3 regions of the Aquitalea sp. USM4 genome follow, and region 3 is predicted to be linked to each of the others. Evidence: predicted binding sites of a transcription regulator. Region 3 holds the regulator's gene; each other region holds the start of a gene.
What was found. The regulator HrcA, encoded in region 3, represses chaperone genes, less so after heat shock. The targets are predictions, from matches to a motif close to ATTAGCACTCGNNNNNNNCGAGTGCTAAT.
Positions count from the first base shown of each region.

Region 1 (4,204 bases), 780 kb from region 3:
CTGGCATTGTTGCCAAGCTCGGGATGAGCATCCAGCGGCAGGTGGTAAGCCAGCAGGCTGATGTCATGTTGCAGCAATTTGGCCACACGCTGCCGCTTCATGCCCACCAGCCGGGCATCCTCGCCCTTCCAGAAGTAACCATGGTGCACCAGGATGGCATCCGCCTGGCGCGCAATGGCCACATCAATCAGCGCCTGCGAAGCAGTCACGCCGCAGACAATGCGCGCTACTTCCGCCCTACCCTCCACTTGCAGGCCATTGGGCGCATAGTCCTTGTAGCGCCACGGTTCCAGCCATTGATCGATGCTGTTCAACAATTGCATTAATTGCATGGGACACCTTTGCCTGGTTCTGAATGCGCTTATTGTGCCAGAGATAAGACGCGCTACCTGTTTGCGATCCAAAAACAAAAACCCCGCACAAGTGCGGGGTTTTCAGGTTCAGCGAGAGGCCGAAGCAGCTTACATCATGCCGCCCATGCCGCCCATGCCGCCCATGTCCGGCATGCCGCCAGCAGCCGGCTTGTCTTCCGGCAGTTCTGCGATCATGCAGTCGGTGGTCAGCATCAGACCGGCAACAGAAGCAGCATGTTGCAGGGCGGAGCGGGTTACCTTGGCCGGATCCAGCACGCCCATTTCCAGCATGTCGCCGTATTCGCCGGTAGCAGCGTTGTAACCGAAGTTACCCTTGCCTTCCAGTACCTTGTTCACCACAACAGACGGCTCGTCGCCAGCGTTCTTGACGATCTGACGCAGCGGAGCTTCGATGGCCTTCAGTACGATCTTCACGCCGGCATCCTGATCGACATTGTCGGTCTTCAGGCTGTCCAGGGTGGAGCGAGCGCGCAGCAGGGCAACGCCACCGCCAGCGACAACGCCTTCTTCCACAGCGGCGCGGGTAGCGTGCAGCGCGTCTTCAACGCGAGCCTTCTTCTCTTTCATTTCCACTTCGGTGGCAGCGCCAACCTTGATCACGGCAACACCGCCAGCCAGCTTGGCCACGCGCTCTTGCAGTTTTTCGCGGTCGTAATCGGAAGAAGCTTCTTCGATCTGGCGACGGATTTCACCAACGCGAGCCTGGATGGCATCAGCCTGGCCAGCACCGTCGATGATGATGGTGTTTTCCTTGCCCACTTCGATACGCTTGGCTTGGCCCAGCATGTCCAGAGTGGCTTTTTCCAGGGTCAGGCCCAGTTCTTCGGCAATCACGGTACCGCCGGTCAGGATGGCGATATCCTGCAGCATGGCCTTGCGACGGTCGCCAAAGCCCGGAGCCTTGACAGCAACCACCTTCAGGATGCCGCGGATGGTGTTGACCACCAGGGTAGCCAGTGCTTCGCCTTCTACGTCTTCGGCGATGATCAGCAGCGGACGACCGGATTTGGCCACTTGCTCCAGTACCGGCAGCAGGTCGCGGATGTTGGAAACCTTCTTGTCGAACAGCAGGACGAACGGATTGTCCAGAGCGGCAATCTGTTTTTCCTGGTTGTTGATGAAGTACGGGGACAGGTAGCCGCGGTCGAACTGCATGCCTTCCACCACGTCCAGTTCGTTGCTCAGGCTCTTGCCGTCTTCAACGGTGATCACGCCTTCCTTGCCCACTTTTTCCATGGCGGTAGCGATGATTTCACCGATGTCGGAATCGGAGTTGGCGGAAATGGAACCAACCTGAGCGATTTCCTTGGTGGTGGCACATGGCTTGGCGATCTTGGCGATTTCACCTACCAGGGAAACCACAGCCTTGTCGATGCCGCGCTTCAGGTCCATCGGGTTCATGCCGGCGGCAACAAACTTCATGCCTTCCTGCACGATGGCCTGGGCCAGTACGGTAGCGGTGGTGGTACCGTCGCCAGCCACGTCGGAAGTCTTGGAAGCCACTTCCTTCACCATCTGAGCGCCCATGTTTTCGAACTTGTCTTTCAGTTCGATTTCCTTGGCAACGGATACACCATCCTTGGTGATGGTCGGTGCGCCAAAGGAGCGGTCCAGCACAACATTGCGGCCTTTCGGGCCCAGGGTAACCTTGACGGCGTCAGCCAGAATGTTGACACCAACCACCATCTTGGCGCGTGCGGAATCACCAAACTTTACGTCTTTTGCAGCCATGCTCAAATCTCCAGAATTCTATAAAAGGATCGTAGAAGGGTGTATGGGTCGGAATTACTCGACGATGCCCATCACATCTTCCTCGCGCATCACGAGGACTTCTTCGCCATCAACCTTGACGGACTGGCCGGAATACTTGCCGAAGATGACCTTGTCACCAACCTTCAGCTCCAGCGGACGACGTTCGCCATTGTCCAGAACCTTGCCGTTACCGACAGCCAGCACCTCGCCCATGTCGGGCTTTTCAGCTGCAGCGCCCGGCAGAACGATGCCGGATGCGGTTTTTTCTTCAGCCTCAAGGCGCTTGATAACAACACGATCGTGCAGCGGACGAATTGCCATTGATCTCTCCTAAATACAATTGGCTGTTGAAAGCAAAAATGATCTGCCTGGATGGCAGCACGGGGCGGGAATTAGCACTCGCCCCTGACGAGTGCTAATAATAGGGACGGCTCAAGGAGGTTTCAAGTGGGGGAGCTGCAAAAACTTTGCTGCCCACCGGGACAGGCAGGGCTCAGGAATCGTCGCGACGCAACACCAGCCAGCTGGGTACTTTAAAGCGCACGATCATGCGATACAGACGCAAATAGCCAAGCACAAACAGCAGGCAGAACAGCATCAGCACCCAGGTATGGTTCCAGAACAACATGGCCGGAACCACCGAAAACGAGGTCAGCAACCACAGGTAAGGTGAAGTCATGCTGTTACGCTGGGTCAGGTGACGTGCATCCTTGGAGCCCACCATCCACAGTACCATGCGCTTGTAGATCATCTGGTGCAGATGCAGTGCATCCGGATAGCCCACCGCCCTGCCCTGCAGGAATTTGCGCCGGTAGATGGAAAAGATTGTTTCAAAAACAGGGTAGATCACACACAGCAAGGGAAACCACGGTGAAACTGCAGGGTTGCGCGCCACCAGCAAAACCGACATTTCAGCAATCATGAAGCCAATCAGATAGGCCCCACCATCACCAGCAAACATCAGCCCGCGCGGGAAGTTCCAGAACAGGAAACCCAACACTGCACCAACCATGGCAAAGCACACACTCATCAATACGATGTCATGCACCTTGAAGCAGACATAAATGATGGACAGGAATATGAACACCGCCACCATGCCGGACAAACCGTTATAGCCATCAATGATGTTGACGGCATGAGCCACCCCGCCCACCGCCACCATGGTGAGCAGCAAGGACAGCCACCAGTAGGAAGCCAGCAGCTGATCTACCCCGGGAATGGACAGCCGGGCCAGCCCGGCGCCTAGCAGGAAATAACCCAGTGCAGCAGCCACAAAGGTAGCAAGCAAGCGAGGCAAGGGGCCGATTTTCTTGGTGAGGTCTTCAATAAACCCAGCTGCAAATGCCGGGAAAGCCGACAGCAACAGCAACAGCACCCACACCGATGTATTGAGATAGCCAGACAGCGCACAGCCTGCAATCAGGCCCAGCATGATGGGCAGGCCGCCAATGCGAGGCACAGGCGTGGCATGGAATTTCTGCACGCCGGTGACGTCACCATCGGTCGAAAAGCGTGCATGCAAGTGTGCATACCGAATCAGCAACAGCCCGGTCGTAAAAGAAGCAATCAGTGCAAGCAAGAGAATCTGCAACATGGGGCATCAAGGCCTGAATGGGCGTGGAAACGGAATAATCGGGCCTGCCCGCCGCAGTCGCAAGACTGTACAACGAGAAGCCGGGCAATTTTGTCTTATAATGTCGGCCTTGCAGGCGAGCACAATGTACTTGCCCACGGTGGGCTACTTTACCATGGCCCCGCGCCAAGCAAAAACCACTTACTTATTGGAATTGTTAAATGATATTGGTGACAGGCGGTGCCGGCTTCATTGGAGCCAACTTTGTTCTGGACTGGCTGAATGGCAATGACGAAGGTGTGATCAACCTGGACAAGCTGACCTACGCTGGCAATCTGCAAACCCTCGCCAGCCTGGAAAACGACCCGCGCCACATATTTGTTCAGGGCGATATCGGCGATCGCGAGCTGGTCAGCCGACTGCTGCAACAACATCAGGTGCGCGCTGTCATCAACTTCGCGGCGGAAAGCCATGTTGATCGTTCCATCCACGGCCCGGGTGAATT
Region 1 covers NZ_CP029539.1:2,197,270-2,201,473, reverse strand. Annotated here, with positions in the region: gene DKK66_RS10255 (Nif3-like dinuclear metal center hexameric protein) at 1-332, opposite strand, end outside; gene groL (chaperonin GroEL) at 462-2,105, opposite strand; gene groES (co-chaperone GroES) at 2,160-2,447, opposite strand; gene DKK66_RS10240 (glycosyltransferase) at 2,620-3,648, opposite strand; gene rfbB (dTDP-glucose 4,6-dehydratase) at 3,921-4,204, shown strand, end outside.
Region 1: the regulator HrcA is predicted to act here: its motif matches at 2,518-2,546, upstream of groES (co-chaperone GroES).

Region 2 (4,204 bases), 1.8 Mb from region 3:
GTGAGATGAATGTGGTGTGGTTGATGCTGGCTTCCGCCGTATTCCTGCTACCGTCGGCAACTTTGTTTGAACGTGTACCACGCGCCAGCTGGTGGTGTTTGTTGCTCGCACTGCTGTGGGGTGTGCAGCCGCAGCTGGTGCAGGCCCTGTTTCCCGGCATGACCTATGCCACCGCACTGGCCTGGCTGGTGGTGGCCTTGCTGGCGGGGCTGTCCTACAGCCTGCAGCAGACATTCGGGCCGCGTGACTTTGCCATCTGGCTGGCGCGGGCAGTGATTGTGGGTGGTTTGGTGCAGTCGCTGATAGGCCTCGCACAGCTGACCGGCCTTGCCCACACGCTGGGCCTGTTTTATGACAGTGCGCACCCCACTACCAATATCTTTGGGCATATCGGTCAACGTAATCAGTACGCGCATTATCTGATGTGGTCGGTGGTGAGCGGGGTATACCTGTTTGCGGTGGACCGCATGGCGCGCGGCTGGCTGGCCTTGCTGGTGGTCTGGTTCGGCCTGATGCTGGCTTATGCTGCATCGCGTACCACGCTGTTGTATCTGCTGGCACTGACCATGCTTGGCTTTGTATGGCACTGGCGCATGCGTAGCCAGGAGTCGCGCCGCCTGATGTGGGCCATGTTGCTGGGCTGTGTGGTGATCTTCGCCGCGCAGTTTGCTTTGCCTTTGGTCAATCACCTGATTTCGCTGTTCACCCATGCCAATGTGACCAATGCCTCCGGCGTGGAGCGGCTGGCGGCTAATGGGGATGACATGGGTTCGCGCCGTATTGCCGAAATGACCAAGGCCTGGATGACCTTCAAAACCCACCCGTTGTGGGGGGTGGGTTGGTCGCAATATGCAGCGGAAAGCGTACGTTTGCAGCCGCTGCCGCAGTTTGCCAGTGCCGGCTTCAATAGCGGCCTGTTCACCAATTGCCATAACCTCATTTTGCAATTGCTGGCGGAAATGGGCCTGCCCATCACCCTGGCCGTGGTAGTCGGCTTTGCCTGGGTGGTATGGCCATTCTTCAGCGAGCGTGCCGAAGCTGAAGGCATGCTGGCGCTGGGTTGCATGGCGGTGACGCTGATTCACAGCATGCTGGAATACCCGCTGTGGTATCTGTATTTCCTCGCCATGCTGGTGGTGTTTGCTTCGATGGCACCGGCACGGACTGCGCGTGCAGGCTTGCTGGTGCGGGCAGCCTGGTTGTTGGGTATGGTGTATGTGGGCTATTTGTCGATTGTCACCTGGTCCACTTACAACGAGCTGGTGGGCTTGTATACCCAGACGGATAACCCGGCACGCGATGCCAAGCGCCAGCAGCGCCTGGCGCAGATCATGGATGAGCATCCGCTGTTTGCCTATCACGCCCTTAGCACGCTGGATGATTATCTGACTGCGGATCGCAGCAACCTGACGCAGAAATTGCAGTGGGAAGAACGTTTGACTGCTTTCCGCCCCTATCCGGATGTGATGATGAAGAAGGCGCAGATGCTGGCGCTGGCGGGTAAGCAGGATGAGGCGCGCAAAACCGTGGCTACGGCACTGGCATCCTTCCCGACCTATGCCAAGGATTATCTCGACGAGATTGACGAGGATGTACCCGAGTGGCAGGGGCTGCGTGTAGAGGCGCAAGCTGTCTTTGACAAGCTGCCTGCCAAGTACCGGGGTGGGGAAGGGGAGTGAGTGTTGCGGCAAACCGCCATCCGTAAGGTGGCGGTTATATCTCTCAGGTGGTAAAGCCGTGAAGAAAATGAAAAAGCCCGCGTCGTTTGGCGCGGGCTTTTTGTTATTACGGGTGACGGCTTAGTCGTCGATCACCACACCTTCACTCAGTGCAGCCTTCATTTTCCCCAGCGCCTTGGCTTCGATCTGGCGAATGCGTTCCGCCGAAACACCAAACTCGGCAGCCAGTTCGTGCAAGGTGGAACCGCCATCGTCTGCCAGCCAGCGGGCTTCCACAATGCGGCGGCTACGGGCATCCAGGGTGGACAGCGCATATTCGATGCCTTCGGTCTGCAGGTGATCGAAAGCCTTGCGTTCCAGTGCGCGTGTCGGTTCATGGTGGGCATCTGCCAGCCAGTCGATAGGTGCGTAAGACTCATCGTCACCATCATCGGCCATCAGCGCGATATCCTGCCCGCTCATGCGGGTTTCCATTTCACGTACTTCTTCCGGCTTCACGCCAAGGTCTTCGGCAATCTGCTGCGCTTCCTGCTCACTCAGGGCAGAAAAGCTGCTTTTCATGCTGCGCAGGTTGAAGAACAGCTTGCGTTGCGGCTTGGTGGTGGCAATGCGCACCAGACGCCAGTTACGCAGGATGAATTCGTGGATTTCTGCCTTGATCCAGTGCACGGCAAAGGAAAACAGGCGAACACCGCGACCGGGCTCGAAGCGCTTTACCGCTTTCATCAGGCCGATATTGCCTTCCTGGATCAGGTCGGCTTGTGGCAGGCCGTAACCGGCATAACCACGGGAAATGGATACGACGACACGCAGGTGCGACAGAACCATCTGGCGAGCGGCATCCAGGTCGTTTTCTTCCTGGAAGCGGGTGGCCAGTTCTGTTTCCTGTTCGGGGGTCAGCATGGGAACACTGTTCACCGCCTGGATGTATTGCTCCAGGCTGCCGCTGGACGACGGAACGGGCAAGGCAAATGTTGTGGTCATCAGTGTAACTACCTCCTTGGGTAGTGCTATCTTAGCACTCGCATATAGAGAGTGCTAGCAAGCAAAGGTTCCACCGTCAATGAATTTTTCTATGATGCCGATAGCTTTTTTCAAGTCGCTAGCGGGTATTCATCAGGGACGGCCAGTTGTCACCTTAAGTGAAAACCGGCCGAGGCGGGAAGGGGAGGATTGTTAACGAGGTTGTATCTGGCGCAGGTGATGGTCGGACGCCAGGCGGGCACCCAGCATGGCCAGCACGGCAGAAACAGCCAGTACCACGGCCAGCTCCACCGGCGTCAGGCCCCGCAGCGAGACGGCTTCGTTATAAAGCTGGGCAAACTCGTGAATGGCCGGGTTGGCCGTCACCACCAGCCAGCTAGTCAGCCCCCAGGCAGCCAGTCCGGCCAGCAAGCCCTGCCACATGGCGTGATACATGAAGGGGCGGCGGATGAAGCTGTCCGGTGCACCAATCAGCTTGGCCACTTCAATTTCGTCACGCCGTGCCAGAATCTGCATCCGCACCGCATTGTAGGTGACCAGCACCAGTGCGATGCCTAGCGCAGCACCCAGAAACCAGGTCAGTTGCTTGCCCATTTCCACCATGCCGTACAGGCGTTTGGCCCAGCGGGCATCAAACTGGGCGGTCTCCACCATGGGCAGGCCGGACAGCTCTTTTTGCAGCATTTCCAGTTCGTGCGGTTCCAGCGTCTTAGGGGTAACCACAAAGGCGTCCGGCAGCGGATTGTCAGTCAGTCCTTCGCTTAAGCCAGCCAGTCCATTGCGCTTTTCCAGGTCAGAGAGCGCCTGTTTCTTGCCAATGAACTGGAAACTCTGGATGCGCGGGTGCTTGGTCAGGGTGCTGGAGACAGCAGCCAGGTCGGCTTCTTCGGCAGACTGCTCCATGAACAGGGTGATCTGCGGCGTGGCGGTCAGTCGGCCGGCCCATTCCTGGATGCTGCTCACACTCAGGTATAGCGATAGCGGCAGGGCCAGCGCAATCGACAACATCAGCAGGGTAAGCAGGCTGCCAAATGGCTGACGGACAATCTTGCCCAAAGCCTGCCGTGCACTTTGCCAGTTCAGATACAGATAATGTTTCATGCGGCGAACTGCCCTTCTTTCAACCGGATGATACGGCGACCATAGTCTTCCATCAGTGTTTCATCATGTGCGGAAATCACCACGCTGACACCTACCTGATGGAAGGATTTGAACAATTCCATGATGTCCAGTGCATAGGCACGGTCCAGGTTGGCCGATGGCTCATCGGCTAGCAGCAGGCTGGGGCGGTGTACTACGGCACGGGCAATGCACAGACGTTGCTGTTCACCACCGGACAGGCGGATGGGCATGGTTTTCTCTTTTGACAGCAAGCCTACCTTGTCCAGTGCGGCACGTACGCGGCGCGCGGCATCGCGGCGATCAAAGCCGATGATGTCCAGCGGCAACATCACATTGTCGAATACCGAGCGGTCAAACAGCAGCTTGTGGTCCTGAAACACCATGCCGATATGCTGCCGGACATAAGGAATCTGGCTGTT
Region 2 covers NZ_CP029539.1:1,193,840-1,198,043, reverse strand. Annotated here, with positions in the region: gene DKK66_RS05730 (PglL family O-oligosaccharyltransferase) at 1-1,679, shown strand, start outside; gene rpoH (RNA polymerase sigma factor RpoH) at 1,800-2,663, opposite strand; gene ftsX (permease-like cell division protein FtsX) at 2,856-3,764, opposite strand; gene ftsE (cell division ATP-binding protein FtsE) at 3,761-4,204, opposite strand, start outside.
Region 2: the regulator HrcA is predicted to act here: its motif matches at 2,694-2,722, upstream of rpoH (RNA polymerase sigma factor RpoH).

Region 3 (4,204 bases):
GGACTGCCAGTTGCGCTCGGCCAGTTCGTCCAGCAGGGTGGCCAGCTGTTCCGGGCTTTCGGCAAACGGCGCGAGCCGCCGCTCCAGTTCCCGCCGTGTGTATTCGCGGCGGGACAAGAGATCGACGGCTCGCGCCTTCAGGCTTTTTTCCATCAGCCGTTCGCGTGCTTATACGTCCAGTACGTCGTCAGCCAGCTCTTCGTCGTTCTCGGTGATTTCCACCTTGATGCCGACGGCTTCGCGGATCTTGCCTTCGATTTCCTGCGCGATGGCCGGGTTGGACTTCAGCCATTCACGGGTGTTGTCCTTGCCCTGGCCGATCTTCTGGCCGTTGTAGGCATACCAGGCACCGGATTTTTCAATGAAGCCGTGCTTGACGCCCAGCTCGATGATTTCGCCTTCGCGGCTGATGCCTTCACCGTACAGGATGTCGAAATCGGCCTGACGGAACGGCGGCGATACCTTGTTCTTCACTACCTTGACGCGGGTTTCGTTACCGATCACCTCGTCACCCTTCTTGATGCCGCCGACGCGACGGATGTCCAGACGCACGGAGGCATAGAACTTCAGTGCATTACCGCCGGTGGTGGTTTCCGGGTTGCCGAACATCACGCCGATCTTCATGCGGATCTGGTTGATGAAGATCACCAGGGTATTGGTGCGCTTGATGTTGGCGGTCAGCTTGCGCAGTGCCTGGCTCATCAGGCGGGCTTGCAGGCCGACGTGGCTGTCACCCATTTCGCCTTCGATTTCGGCCTTGGGTACCAGTGCGGCCACCGAGTCGATCACGATGACGTCAACACCGCTGGAACGCACCAGCATGTCGCAGATTTCCAGCGCCTGTTCGCCGGTGTCCGGCTGGGAAATCAGCAGGTCTTCCACGTTGACACCCAGTTTCTGGGCGTAGATCGGGTCCAGTGCGTTTTCTGCGTCGATGTAGGCGCAGGTGCCACCCAGTTTCTGGGCTTCGGCCACGGCCTGCAGACACAGGGTGGTTTTACCGGAAGATTCCGGGCCGTAGATTTCCACGACACGGCCGCGCGGCAGACCGCCAACACCCAGTGCCAGGTCCAGGCCCAGCGAACCGGTGGATACCACTTGCAGGTTTTCGTTGATCTGGTTGTCGCTCATCCGCATGATCGAACCCTTGCCGAACTGCTTTTCGATCTGGGCAAGGGCTGCCGCCAATGCGCGGCTCTTGTCTTCTGACGCCATGCTGTCTCCAATTGCGTGTAGTGGAATCGATAGATGGGGGATTATCGCACAAAGGCAAGAGCCGACAAATGCGAAAGACGGCTTGAAATGACACCAATACACGCAACATGGTATTGATGGAGAGGCTGGCCGGAATCGCCCGGTCAGGTAAAATGAGAGCATGATGAACGAGCGCGCACAACGTCTGCTGAAAACGCTGATCGAACGCTATATTGCCGATGGTCAGCCAGTGGGATCGAAAACCCTGTCCATGCTGTCCGGCATGGAACTGTCATCTGCATCCATCCGCAACATCCTGGCCGACCTGGAGGGCATGGGGCTGATTGCCTCGCCGCATACCTCGGCCGGACGCGTGCCGACGGCCAAGGGCTATCGCCTGTTTGTCGATCACCTGCTCACCATCCAGCCGCTGGAAGAGCTGGCCATGCGCGAGCTGGAAAGCAGCCTGCAGCCGGACAGTCCGCAGCGCATTGCGCAGGCGGCATCCACCTTGCTGTCCGATCTCACCCATTTTGCCGGGGTGGTGGTGACGCCGCAGCGCTCTGATGTCGCTTTTCGCCAGATCGAATTCCTGCGCCTGTCCGAGCGGCGCATCCTGATGATCCTGGTGACGCTGGATGGTGATGTGCAAAACCACTTGCTCACCACCGAACGCGATTACAGCCCGAGCGAACTGGTGGAAGCCGGCAATTTCATCAACCAGCATTATGCCGGCCAGGGCCTGAGTGCCATCGCCAGCCGCGTGGCGGTGGAGTTGCGCGAACTGCAGGGTAACATCACCGAACTGATGTCGGCCGCGGTGCGCTTTGGCCAGAGTTCGCTGGGCAGCCCCAGCGACGCGGTGGTGATTGCCGGCGGCATGAATCTGCTGAATGTGCGCGACTTGTCCGAAGACCTGTCACGGCTGCGCGAACTGTTTGCCACTTTCGAGCGCAAGACCGAACTGCTGAAGCTGCTGAACCAGGGGCAGGATGCTCAGGGCGTCAATATTTTCATCGGCGAGGAATCCGGCGTGATGACGCTGGACGAATGCTCGGTGGTGACCGCGCCCTACAGCATCAACGGCATGGTGGTGGGCACGCTGGGCGTGGTCGGCCCCACCCGCATGGCCTACGAACGGGTCATTCCCATTGTCGACATTACTGCGCGGCTGGTTTCCAGCGCGCTCTCTTATTAAGCCGCACTGGCGGCAGTACACGGAATTTCCGATGAAACGATTCTTGATGGCCGCCGCCCTTGCCGGTGGCGTGGTGTCTTCTGTGGCGCAAGCCGATGCCGCCTTGCTGGGCCGGGCAGACGTACAGCGCTATATCGACGAGCAGGTGGCCAGCGGCAGCTTCAACCGGCCCGAGCTGGAGGCGGTGTTTGCCAATGTGGAACTCAAGCCCAACATCATTGCCATTCTGGACAAGCCGGCGACATCCCGGCCTTGGTATCAGTTTCGCGGCAGCTTTTACAACGAGCGCCTGCTGAAAAACGGCGTGGCTTTCTGGCAGCAGCATGCCGCCACCTTGCAGCGTGCCGAGCAGGTGTATGGCGTGCCGCCGGAAATGGTGGTGGCCATTCTGGGCATTGAAACCAATTACGGCCGCAACACCGGCAGCTTCCGCCTGGCTGATGCGCTGACCACCATTGCCTTCAACTACCCGCGCCGTGCCGAGTACTTCCGTGGCGAGCTGACCGAATTCCTCAAGCTGTCCAAGGAAGAGGGTATCGACCCGCTGACGCTGAAAGGCTCTTATGCCGGAGCGATGGGCCTGCCGCAGTTCATGCCGTCCAGCTTCCGCAAGTGGGCGGTGGATTTTGACGGCAGCGGCCACCGCGACATCTGGAATAACGTCGACGATGCCATCGGCAGCGTGGCGCATTACTTCCAGCTGCAAGGCTGGCGCCATGGCGACGACATCGTCATCCCGGCAGCAGTACAACCGGGCGTGGATCTGAGCAGCCTGGTGGCCGACAAATTCAACCTGCACCTGACAGTGGGCGAACTCAAGGCACGCGGCGTGCTGCCGCAGGCCCAGGTGGCGGACAATGTGCAGGCGGTGCTGGTGCCGCTGGAAACTGCGCCGGGTGTGACGGAATACTGGCTGGGGCTGAACAATTTCTATGTGATCACCCGCTACAACAAGAGCACCCTGTATGCCAAGGTGGCGCAAGAGCTGGCAGCCGAGCTGCGCCTGCGCTACCTGAATGCCCAGGCCCAGTCAGCAGCACAGCCCGCTGCCGACAGCGTGAATCCGGCCCAGTAAGGCCAGCCAGACCGGCAGGCGGCAACTGTCAAAAGAAGTCGCCTTGCCGGCCGATTGCCATTAAAATCCGCCCCCATGAGCTATCAAGTCCTTGCCCGCAAGTGGCGCCCCAAACGCTTTGCCGACCTTGTCGGCCAGGAGCACGTGGTGCGCGCCCTCTCCAATGCCCTGAAAGAAGAGCGGCTGCATCACGCCTATCTGCTGACCGGCACCCGCGGGGTGGGCAAGACCACCATCGCACGCATTCTGGCCAAGAGCCTGAACTGCGAAACCGGCACCACGGCCGAGCCTTGCGGTGAATGTTCTGCCTGTCGCCAGATCGACGCAGGCCGCTTTGTCGACCTGCTGGAAATCGACGCCGCTTCCAATACCGGCATCGACAATATCCGCGAAGTACTGGAAAACGCGCAGTACGCGCCCACCTCCGGCCGCTTCAAGGTGTACATCATCGACGAAGTGCACATGCTGTCCAAGAGTGCCTTCAACGCCATGCTCAAGACGCTGGAAGAACCGCCGTCCCACGTCAAGTTCATCCTGGCCACTACCGATCCGCAAAAAGTGCCGGTGACGGTGCTGTCGCGCTGCCTGCAGTTTTCCCTGCGCAACATGACGCCACAGCAGGTGGCAGGCCATCTGGCCCATGTGCTGCAAGTGGAAAACGTGCCGCATGAAAGCGCCGCCCTGGCCCTGCTGGGCCGTGCTGCAGCAGGTTCCATGCGCGATGCGCTGTCGCTGCT
Region 3 covers NZ_CP029539.1:2,973,489-2,977,692, forward strand. Annotated here, with positions in the region: gene recX (recombination regulator RecX) at 1-153, opposite strand, end outside; gene recA (recombinase RecA) at 169-1,215, opposite strand; gene hrcA (heat-inducible transcriptional repressor HrcA) at 1,376-2,392, shown strand; gene mltB (lytic murein transglycosylase B) at 2,424-3,467, shown strand; gene dnaX (DNA polymerase III subunit gamma/tau) at 3,543-4,204, shown strand, end outside.